3 regions of the Streptomyces sp. NPDC088400 genome follow, and region 2 is predicted to be linked to each of the others. Evidence: riboswitches for the same ligand, from Rfam matches in the RefSeq annotation. Region 2 holds a riboswitch; each other region holds the start of a gene.

Region 1 (3,472 bases), on a different contig from region 2:
TCGCGCAGCCGCCCGTCCACCGCCCGCAGCACCGGCAGCATGGTCCGTACGACGAAGGGGACGCCGACCAGCGCCTGGGCGAGCGGTACGAGGATCCAGGAGGCCCGCAGATCCAGCGGCGGCTTGTCGAGTGTGATCAGGAAGCCGAAGCCGACGGTCACGGCCGAGACACCGAGCGGCAGCATCAGCAGCGCGTCGAAACCCCGGACGAGCCGGCCCGCGCGCCGGGTCAGCGCGGCCGCCGCCAGCCCGCCCACGACGAGCGCGAAGGCCGTGGCGACCAGGGCGTACAGCAGTGAGTTCCGGACCGCTTCCCACGGCGGCACGAGGAACGTACCGCCACTCGCGTCCACTTCCCCGAGCGCCCGGTAGAAGGCGAGACCGTAACCTCCGGGACCGTCGAGGGAGCGCTCGACCAGCACCCCGAGCGGCAGCAGGATCAGCAGCAGCACGGTGCCGAAGACCCCGCCGAGCAGTGCCCACTGGCCGGTCCCCCGCGGCCTGCGCGAGGTCTGCGCGGGGTCCACCAGCCTCAGCGCGGTCTCCCGCCTCCGTACGGTCCACGCGTGCACCGCCAGGATCGCGCCGACCGCCGCGAACTGCACCAGGGTCAGCACGGCCGCGGTGGGCAGGTCGAGCAGTTCCGCGGTCTGCCGGTAGATCTCCACCTCCAGCGTGGAGAAGGCGGGTCCGCCCAGGATCTGCACGACCCCGAAGGAGGTGAAGGTGAAGAGGAAGACCATCAGGGCGGCGGCCGCGACGGCGGGTGCGAGGGCCGGCAGCGTCACCCGCCACCAGGCCGCGAGCCGGCCGGCGCCCAGCACGCGCGCGGCCTCTTCCTGGCGCGGGTCGAGCTGCGACCACAGACCGCCCACGGTCCGTACGACCACGGCGTAGTTGAAGAAGACATGCGCGAGGAGGATCGCCCACACGGTGGTGTCGAGCCGTACGCCCCACAGGTCGTCGAGCGGCCCGCCGCGCCCGAGCAGTGCCAGGAAGGCCGTACCGACGACGACGGTCGGCAGCACGAACGGCACGGTGACCACCGCGCGCAGCAGCTGTTTGCCGGGGAAGTCGAAGCGTGCGAAGACATAGGCGGCGGGCAGCGCGATCAGCAGGGTGAGCGCGGTGGAGGCGAGGGCCTGCCAGGTGGTGAACCACAGGACGTCGAGGATGTCGGGACGGCTCAGTACGTCCCCGGCGCGGCCGAGTTGCCAGACGCCGCCGGCCCTGAGCCCGCGGCCGACGATCGCGGTCACGGGGTACGCGAAGAAGACCGCGAAGAAGGCGACGGGCACGGCCATGAGGGCGAGCCGCAGCACGTTCCCGCGCCCGGCCCGCCCTGGCCGCCCCGGCCGCCCGACCGGCGCCTTGGCGTCGGCTACTTCACGACGAGTGAGGTCCACGACTGGATCCACTGCTCACGGTTGGCGGCGATCCTGTCGGGCGCCACGGTCTCCGGCTTGTCGACGGTCGCGCCGAACGTGGTGAACAGCTCGGGCAGCGGGACGTCCTTGACCACCGGGTTCACGAACATGTTCAGCGGCATGTCCGCCTGGAACTTCTTACTGATCAGGAAGTCCAGCAGGGCCTTGCCGCCGGCCTCGTTCTTCGCGCCGTCCAGCAGCCCGGCGAACTCGGTCTGCCGGAAGCAGGTGCCGGTCGAGACTCCGGTCGGGGCCTCCTTCGGCCGTGGCTTCGCGTAGAGCACCTCGACCGGGGGGCTGGAGGCGTACGAGACGACGAGCGGCCGGTCCGCCTTGGCCTTCCTGCCGCCCGCGGAGCCGGAGAAGTTCTCGTTGTAGGCCTGCTCCCAGCTGTCGACGACCTGGACGCCGTTGGCCTTCAGCTTCTTCCAGTACGCCTGCCAGCCGTCGTCGCCGTACCGCGCGACCGTACCGAGGAGGAAACCGAGGCCCGGCGAGGACGTCGCGGCGTTCTCGGTGACGAGCAGGTTCTTGTACTGGGGCTTGACCAGGTCGTCGAAGGACCGGGGCGGCGCGAGCTTCTTGTCCGCGAAGTACTTCTTGTCGTAGTTGACGCAGAGGTCGCCGGTGTCGATCGGGGTGACCCGGTGCTTGTCCTTGTCGAGCTGCGCACCGGCCTCGACCTGGTCGAGTCCCTTCGCCCGGTACGGCGTGAAGAGACCGTTGTCGAGGGCGCGCGAGAGCAGGGTGTTGTCGACGCCGAAGAAGACATCGCCCTGCGGCGAACCCTTGGTCAGGATCTCCTTGTTGAGCGCCGCGCCGGCGTCGCCGCTCTTCAGCACCGTGACCTTGTAGCCGGTCTGCTGGGTGAACGCCTTCAGTACGGAAGGGGAGGCCGCGAACGAGTCATGGCTGACGAGGGTGACGGTCCTGGACCCGGAACCGCTGTCGTCGGACGCCCCGGAACCGCCGCAGGCGGCGAGCGTCGGGACACCGAGGACGGCGGCGACCGCGCCGACCGCCATCCGTCTGATGCTGGTGGTGCTCACTGATTTCCTCCTGGGATATCCAGGAGAAGACGCGGCCCTGCCCGGGTCCGTACGGAACGGGCCGCGGGCAGGGCGCAACAGCTTGAGTGATGACCGAACTTCCTACCCAGAATGACCTGGGCAAGGTTCAGAGGGTCTGCGGCCGCTGCCCGCTCTCACGGACATGTGCCGCACTCTCAGCGCTGTGGCGCTCCCCTGTCGGAAATATGTAATGCGTTCGAACCCAGAGTACATGGAGGGCCTTTTTCGGCCTCGCCACCTTCAGCGTCTCGAACTTCGGTCCCTCAGCGCTCGGACGCCGCCAGCTGTCCGCACGCTCCGTCGATCTCCTGGCCGCGGGTGTCCCGTACGGTCACCGGCACGCCGTGCGCCGCGATCGCGTCGACGAACGCCTTCTCGTCCTCGGGCCGCGAGGCCGTCCACTTCGAGCCGGGCGTCGGGTTGAGCGGGATCAGATTGACGTGCACCCGCTTGCCCTTGAGCAGTCGGCCCAGCCGGTCGCCGCGCCAGGCCTGGTCGTTGATGTCCCGGATCAGGGCGTACTCGATGGAGACCCGGCGGCCGGACTTCTCCGCGTACTCCCAGGCGGCGTCCAGCACTTCGCGGACCTTCCAGCGCGTGTTGACCGGGACGAGCGTGTCGCGCAGCTCGTCGTCGGGCGCGTGCAGGGAGACCGCGAGCCGGCACTTGAAGCCCTCGTCCGCGAAGCGCAGCATCGCCGGCACCAGACCGACCGTCGAGACGGTGATCCCGCGCTGCGAGAGGCCCAGGCCGTCGGGCTCGGGGTCGGTGAGCCGGCGGATCGCCCCGACCACCCGGTTGTAGTTGGCGAGCGGCTCGCCCATGCCCATGAAGACGATGTTGGACAGCCGGGAAGGACCGCCCGGGACCTCTCCGTCGCGCAGGGCGCGCATGCTGTCGACGATCTGGTGCACGATCTCGGCGGTGGACAGATTACGGTCCAGACCGGCCTGTCCGGTGGCGCAGAACGGGCAG
Region 2 (3,472 bases):
TGGCGTCCGCGATGGAGCCCGGCCGCAGGCCGTCCCCCAGGGAGTACGTCACGTCGTACGCCGCGAGGATCTCGCACAGCTCTTCGAAGTTCTCGTACAGGAACGACTCCTTGTGGTGCGCGAGGCACCACGCGGCCATGATCGAGCCGCCGCGCGAGACGATGCCGGTCTTACGGCGGGCCGTCAGCGGCACGTACCGCAGCAGTACACCGGCATGGACCGTCATGTAGTCGACGCCCTGCTCGGCCTGCTCGATGACCGTGTCCTTGTAGATGTCCCAGGTCAGCTCCTCGGCCTTGCCGTCGACCTTCTCGAGCGCCTGGTAGAGCGGCACGGTACCGATGGGCACGGGGGAGTTGCGCAGCACCCACTCGCGGGTGGTGTGGATATTGCGGCCGGTGGAGAGGTCCATGACCGTGTCGGCTCCCCAGCGGGTCGCCCACGTCATCTTCTCCACCTCCTCCTCGATGGAGGACGTCACGGCCGAGTTGCCGATATTGGCGTTGACCTTCACCAGGAATCGCTTGCCGATGATCATCGGCTCGATCTCCGGGTGATTGACGTTGGCCGGCAGTACGGCACGGCCTGCGGCGATCTCCTCGCGGACGACCTCCGGGGACACGTTCTCCCGGATGGCGACGTACTCCATCTCGGAGGTGATCTCCCCGCGGCGGGCATACGTGAGCTGGGTCACCGCCTGCCCGCTCCGGCCCCGGCGCGGCCGGCGCTGCCGGCCGGGAAAGACGGCGTCGAGACCCCGCAGATCGGTCGCTCCGCTCCGGAGAAGCCCCTCGCGCGGCGACGTGTGCTTGAGCCCGTCGTCCTCCGGGCGGGCCGGTCGGCCCGCGTATTCCTCGGTGTCCCCGCGCCCGATGATCCAGTTCTCCCGCAGCGGCTCGAGGCCGTGGCGTACATCGGTGTCGACAGTGGGGTCGGTGTACGGACCGGACGTGTCGTACAGCGTCACGTCCTTGCCGTTGGTGAGGTGCACTTGGCGGACCGGCACATGAAGATCCGGGCGCGAACCCTCGATGTATCCCTTGTGCCAGCCGATGGGCCGTCCGGCCTCGCTCGGAGTCTCCGAGCCGGAGGCAGGCGTGTGTGCGTCCTGATGGGTCATGAGACCTACTCCCTACGCCGGCATTACCCGGTAACAGGTTCAGCGGTCGGCGCAGCGCAGGAGTCCAGGAGATGCTCCCGGGCCTACACAGTCAGCGCCCTCTCAGCCCGGTGCTCCGAGCTCCCGCGTGTGCAAAGGTGCCCCCACGCTAGCGTCAGTTCCGGCGTGCTGAACAGAGGGGGCCTTCTTTGCTGAGCTTTCTTGCGATGATCGGTCGGTGACCCCACCACAGCAGTCCCACGAACCGCATGGCCATTCGCACAGCCATGGACCCGCCGCCCCGGTCTCCCAGCACCTTCGCAAAGTCATCGCGGCGATCCTGATTCCTTTCGCGGTCGCCGTGGTGGTCGGGCTCGCCGTGCTCTGGCCGGGGGGTGCGCCGTCGCACGAGCGCACCGGTGTCGGCTTCGACCGGCAGACGGAGCAGGGACGGGTGGTGCAGCTGGAACAGGTCGACTGCAAGGACGTGAATGCGTCCCAGGTGCCGTCGACCGGTGACACCTCGACGCCTCAGGGACGTGAGGCACAGCAGGCGGAGACCGGGAAGTGCAAGAAGGCGACGATCGAGGTCACGACCGGCAAGGACAAGGGGCGGACCTTCCTCGAGGTCGTCCAGCCGGACGCGCCTCGGCAGTTTCACGTGAAACAAGGCGTTGTGGTGGCCTACGCCCCCGACGCTCCCCGTGATCTTCAGTACTCCGTGACTGACGTGAACCGTAAGTTGCCCATGGCCCTGCTGGCCGGGATCTTCGCGCTCGCGGTGGTCGTGGTGGGACGGATGCGCGGTGTCATGGCGCTCGTCGCACTCGCCGTCTCGTTCGCGGTGCTGACCCTGTTCATCCTGCCCGCGATTCTGCAAGGCTCGAATCCGCTGATCGTGGCGGTGGTCGGGGCCAGCGCGATCATGCTGATCGCGCTCTATATGTGCCACGGTCTGACGGCTCGTACCTCCGTCGCGGTTCTCGGCACACTGATCTCGCTGCTGCTGATCGGGCTGCTGGGGTCGCTCTTCATCGGCTGGGCGAGTCTGAGCGGCAACACCGATGACAACACCGGTCTGATCCATGGCCTCTATCCCGAGATCGACATGAGCGGCCTGCTGCTGGCAGGAGTCATCATCGGCTCGCTCGGCGTCCTCGACGACGTGACGGTGACGCAGACATCGGCGGTCTGGGAGCTGCGCCAGGCGGACCCGTCGATGGGCTCGCGCGCTCTGTACCGGGCAGCCATCCGGATCGGCCGGGACCACATCGCCTCAGTGGTCAATACGCTCGTCCTCGCCTACGCGGGTGCGGCGCTGCCACTGTTGCTGCTCTTCTCGATCGCGCAGTCGAGCATGGGTACCGTCGCCAACAGCGAGCTGGTGGCGGAGGAGATCGTCCGAACGCTGGTGGGCTCGATCGGCCTGGTCGCTTCGGTGCCGGTGACCACGGCGCTGGCGGCACTGGTGGTCTCCGCCGACCGGTCGGCGCCGGGAAGCCGGACCCCGGCCGTGCCGTCCCCCGGCCCGGAGCCGGCAGGCCCGGGGACCACGACACATGGGACCGCGGGGCATGGTGCCGCAGGGCATGGGACCGCTGGACCAGTGCCCGCGGCTCCGACACCAGGCCCGAGGCCGGCGGAGCCGGAGACGGTCTCCTCGTCGTCAACGCAGAACACACCGGTACGCGGGCTCGGCGGCAGCGGCCGACGCCGTAAGAAGTAGCCCGCACGGCCCGGCGGCCCACGGCGGAAGGTCCCGTACGGGCTCAGGAACGGTCGGGGTGACATGCGGACGGGCCCGAGCGGTATGTACCGCTCGGGCCCGTCCGCATCTCTCGTTTCAGCCGGCGTTCTCCTCGGCGAGAATGCGACCGAGTTCCTCCTCCAGGTTTCCCTCGAAGTCTCCGAGGGTGCGCTCCTGACCGAGCGGGACCAGTCGGTCCGTACGGTCGAGGAAGGCCACAAGCGGCGCGGCACTCACCCGGAACAGTGCGTGATCGTCGCCGACCTGGAGCCGGATATGAACATCGGAGAGATCTTCGGGCGCGGTCGGGGCGATATGCACATCGCCGTCCCCGCTGGGCGTATTGATGCCGTCAAGCAGCAGCTCGCGCCCGAAGGTCCAGGTGACAGGGGCGTCGCCGGGCAGATGGAAGGTCATCCGCACGGCGTAGGGATCCCCCATCTCATAGTGGAGTTCCACCGGGATCCGGAACGAGAGCTCCTCGGAGACGAGGAAGCTCATCAGGACCTCGGCCTGGACCGACTCGCGCATCGTGCACTCCGGAGTAGATGAAGCATTGGCTGGGAATGATCCCCGTTGACCCTCTTGACGCAATCGTCCTGTACGCGCTAGCGGATCACAAGGAG
Region 3 (3,472 bases), on a different contig from region 2:
AGTCCCGGCAGCGTGGTGGGCCCGAGCAGCGGCGCGTTGTCCGGCGACCCGGGGCGCAGTCCGGCGAGGGTCTCGGTGAGCGGCAGCTCGGTGATGCCGGGGACCAGTTCGTGGGCGTCGCGCAGCAGCTCGTACACCCCGCCCGCGGTGACCGTGGTGTCCCAGCCGAGGTCCTCGCTGGTGGCGCCGATGACCAGCTCGCCGTTCGCGCGCGGTACGAGGTAGATGTGGCTGCCGCGCACCACCGCCCGTACCGTCCGGGACAGGAAGGGCGCGTACGGGCCGGGGACGGTCAGCCGCAGGACCTGGCCCTTGACGGGCCGTACCGGCGGCGTGATGTTGTCCGGTACGCCCGCGAGCCTGCCGCTGAGGCTGCCGCCCGCCAGTACCACCTGGTCGGCGGTGAGCGTACGGCCGTCGGAGAGTACGGCGCCGGCGGCCCGGTCCCGTACGACGGAGAGGCGGTCGGCCCAGGCGCGGTGGAAGATCACCCCGGCCCGCTCGCAGGCCGTCAGCAGGGCCGCTGCCAGCCGGCGCGGGTCGATCTGGTGGTCGCCGTCCACCCGCAGGCCCCCGCGCACGCCCGGCGCGAGCATCGGTTCCAGGCGCCGGCACTCACGGCCCGTGAGCCACTCCGAGGCCAGCCCCGAGCGCTGCTGGAAGGCGTGCAGCTCGCGCAGCTGGGCGCGGTCGTCGGTGTCGAGGGCGACGGCCAGGGTGCCGCAGGCGCGATAGCCGGTGTCCTGGCCGCCGGCTTCCTCCAGCTCCGCGACAAAGCGCGGGTAACGCTCGGCGGAGGCGAGATTGAGCCCGAGCAATGCCTGTTCGCCGTAGTGGAGTTCGGTGACGGCGGCGAGCATGCCGGCCGCGACCCACGCGGCCCCGCCACCGGGCTCGGGGTCCACGACGGCGGTACGCAATCCGCGCTGCGCCGCCCGCCAGGCGGTGACCAGGCCGATGATCCCGCCGCCGATGACGAGCACGTCGGAACCCGTGTCCGTACCGCCCGTACCGGTGGTGCTCGTACGGGGTTCTCGACCGGGCGTATGAGCTGTATGAGATGACTGCATGGGCGTCCAGCCCCTCCCTTCGCCGGCATGACCCGGATCAGGTTCGTACGGTCGGAGGCTGCCTCGGCCTCCCTCTCAGCCCGGTGCGCCCGGACTCCCGCGAGGTAGTGTCGACGGCCAGACTAACGCCCTGTTCCCGGGCGCAGTAGGGGAGTGTTCGCGTGGGCCCGTTCGCCGGGCGGACTCGTTCCCCCGGCCCCCGGGGGGCTCCGTCGACGCCGGTCTCGCCCGCTGCCGCGCCGGGCTGGACGAGAGGCTCCTTTCCTGACGGATCATCAGCTGTCTAAGGTGATCGGGTGAGCGAGCAGCGGATGTGGACGGATCAGGGTCAGAGCCAGGATCAGCAGGGGCAGGGGCAGGGGCAGGGGCAGGGGCGGACGGAACAGCCGCGCGTGGTCATCGTCGGCGCGGGCATGGCCGGCGTACAGACCGCGGTGGCCCTGCGGGAGAAGGGCTACGGCGGCCCGGTCACCCTGATCGGTGCCGAACCCCACCCGCCCTACGACCGGCCGCCGCTCTCCAAGGCGGTGCTGCTCGGACAGACGGCCGGTTCGGCCTTCGACATCGACTTCGAGGGGCTCGCCGTCGACCTGCGGCTCGGGCTGGAGGTGACCGGGCTGCGGGCGTCCGCGAGGGAACTCGACACCCCCGTCGGCCCCGTTCCGTACGACATCCTGGTCATCGCCACCGGCGCGGAGCCGGTGCCGCTGCCCGGCACCGAGGGCGTCTCCCACGTCCACCTGCTGCGCACGCTGGACGACGCGGAACGGCTGCGCCCGATCCTGGAGCAGCGGCAGGAGATCGTGGTCGTCGGCGCGGGGTGGATCGGCGCCGAGTTCGCGACGGCCGCCCGTACGGCGGGCTGTGTCGTGACGGTGGTCGAGGCGGCGGACGCGCCGTTCGCGGGCGCCCTGCCCGCCGAGGTCGCCGCGCCCATGGCCGACTGGTACGCGGAGAGCGGGGCGGAACTGCTGACGCACGCGCGTGTGGCGGGCGTCGAACCCGGCACGGTCGTCCTCGCGGACGGCCGGCAGCTGCCCGCCGACGCGGTGGTCGTCGGCATCGGGGCACGGCCGGCGACAGGCTGGCTCACCGGCTCGGGCGTCGCCCTCGGTCCGGACGGCTCGGTCACGGCGGACGAGCGGCTGCGGACCTCACTGCCCGAGGTGTACGCGGTGGGCGACTGTGCCTCCTTCCCGTCCGCCCGCTACGGCGAGCGGCTGCTCGTACACCATTGGGACAACGCGCTTCAGGGGCCGCGTACGGTCGCCGCCCAGGTCATCGGCGAGACCGAGCAGGTCTACGATCCGGTGCCGTATTTCTGGTCCGAGCAGTTCGGTCGCTTCGTGCAGTACGCGGGCCACCACGAGTTCGCCGACACGCTGGTGTGGCGCGGTGATCCTGCGGGGGCCGCCTGGTCGGTGGTGTGGCTGCGGGAAGAGGTGCTGGTGGGGCTGCTGGCGGTGGGCAGGCCCCGGGATCTCGCGCAGGGCCGCAAGCTGATCGAGGCGGGCGCGCGGCTGGACCGGGAGCGGGCAGCGGATCCGTCGGTGCCGCTGCGGAAGGCTGTTGTCTGAGCGCTCGGTGACGGTGTGCGACCGTGACGGTACGGGGTGAGTGCGGGATGACCACGTCAGGGGTGCGGTGCGTGTGCGTTGCGGTGCTTCTGTCGGGCTCACCACCTGCGGTGACCCACCACGCCCTCGGCACAGGATGACCACGGCCGGGGTGCGCGCGGTGCCTCTGTTGGGCCCACGGTCCACAGTGACCCACCACGCCCTCGGCACAGGATGACCACGTCCGGGGTGCGCGCGGTGCCTCTGTTGGGCCCACGGTCCACAGTGACCCACCACGCCCTCGGCACAGGATGACCACGTCCGGGGTGCCTCGGGTACCGTCTGTCAGTCCCAGATGGCACGCTTGTCCTGTGACCGAGATTGACGCAAAGATCGATGCTCTCGTCCCCGCCTGGCTTCACCTGCCCGACATCGCGGAAATGCTCGATGTCGAGGTGACGCGTGTGCGGCAGCTGGTGAAGGAAGGCCAGCTGATCGCGGTGCGCCGCGGCGAGAACAGGACGCTCCAGGTGCCTGCCGCCTTCATTGACGGCAACAAGGTCGTCAAGGGCCTCGCCGGGACCTTGACGCTCCTGAAGGACGACAGCTTCACCGACGAAGAGATGCTTGAGTGGCTCTTCACCCCCGACCCGACCCTGCCGGGCACGCCCGCGCAGGCGCTCAGTGAGAATCGCGGCACGGAGGTGAAGCGCCGGGCCCAGGCGCTCGCCGTCTGACGAGACCATCACTCGCGGTGTACGGCGACGCCATGACCGCGCCGCGCGGTCATCAGTCGCCGTACACCGCCGACCCGACGGGGGATCTTTTTTCATGCCCACGGCTCAT

What was found. Region 2 has a riboswitch for thiamine pyrophosphate ahead of thiC (phosphomethylpyrimidine synthase ThiC). Riboswitches for the same ligand answer to the same signal wherever they lie in the genome.
Region 1: it holds a riboswitch for thiamine pyrophosphate, as region 2 does, so the genes downstream of both, ACIQD6_RS30925 (thiamine ABC transporter substrate binding subunit) here and thiC (phosphomethylpyrimidine synthase ThiC) in region 2, are expected to answer to the same signal.
Region 3: it holds a riboswitch for thiamine pyrophosphate, as region 2 does, so the genes downstream of both, thiO (glycine oxidase ThiO) here and thiC (phosphomethylpyrimidine synthase ThiC) in region 2, are expected to answer to the same signal.

The regions. Positions count from the first base shown of each region.
Region 1 covers NZ_JBIVMZ010000015.1:199,272-202,743, reverse strand. The annotation lists gene ACIQD6_RS30930 (ABC transporter permease) at 1-1,304, opposite strand, end outside; gene ACIQD6_RS30925 (thiamine ABC transporter substrate binding subunit) at 1,382-2,452, opposite strand; TPP riboswitch at 2,558-2,683, opposite strand; gene rlmN (23S rRNA (adenine(2503)-C(2))-methyltransferase RlmN) at 2,761-3,472, opposite strand, start outside.
Region 2 covers NZ_JBIVMZ010000005.1:344,342-347,813, reverse strand. The annotation lists gene thiC (phosphomethylpyrimidine synthase ThiC) at 1-1,120, opposite strand, end outside; TPP riboswitch at 1,113-1,257, opposite strand; gene ACIQD6_RS15665 (YibE/F family protein) at 1,338-2,825, shown strand; gene ACIQD6_RS15660 (SsgA family sporulation/cell division regulator) at 2,943-3,377, opposite strand.
Region 3 covers NZ_JBIVMZ010000004.1:567,686-571,157, forward strand. The annotation lists gene thiO (glycine oxidase ThiO) at 1-1,070, opposite strand, end outside; TPP riboswitch at 1,068-1,181, opposite strand; gene ACIQD6_RS13830 (NAD(P)/FAD-dependent oxidoreductase) at 1,382-2,647, shown strand; gene ACIQD6_RS13835 (Rv2175c family DNA-binding protein) at 2,998-3,363, shown strand; gene thiE (thiamine phosphate synthase) at 3,458-3,472, shown strand, end outside.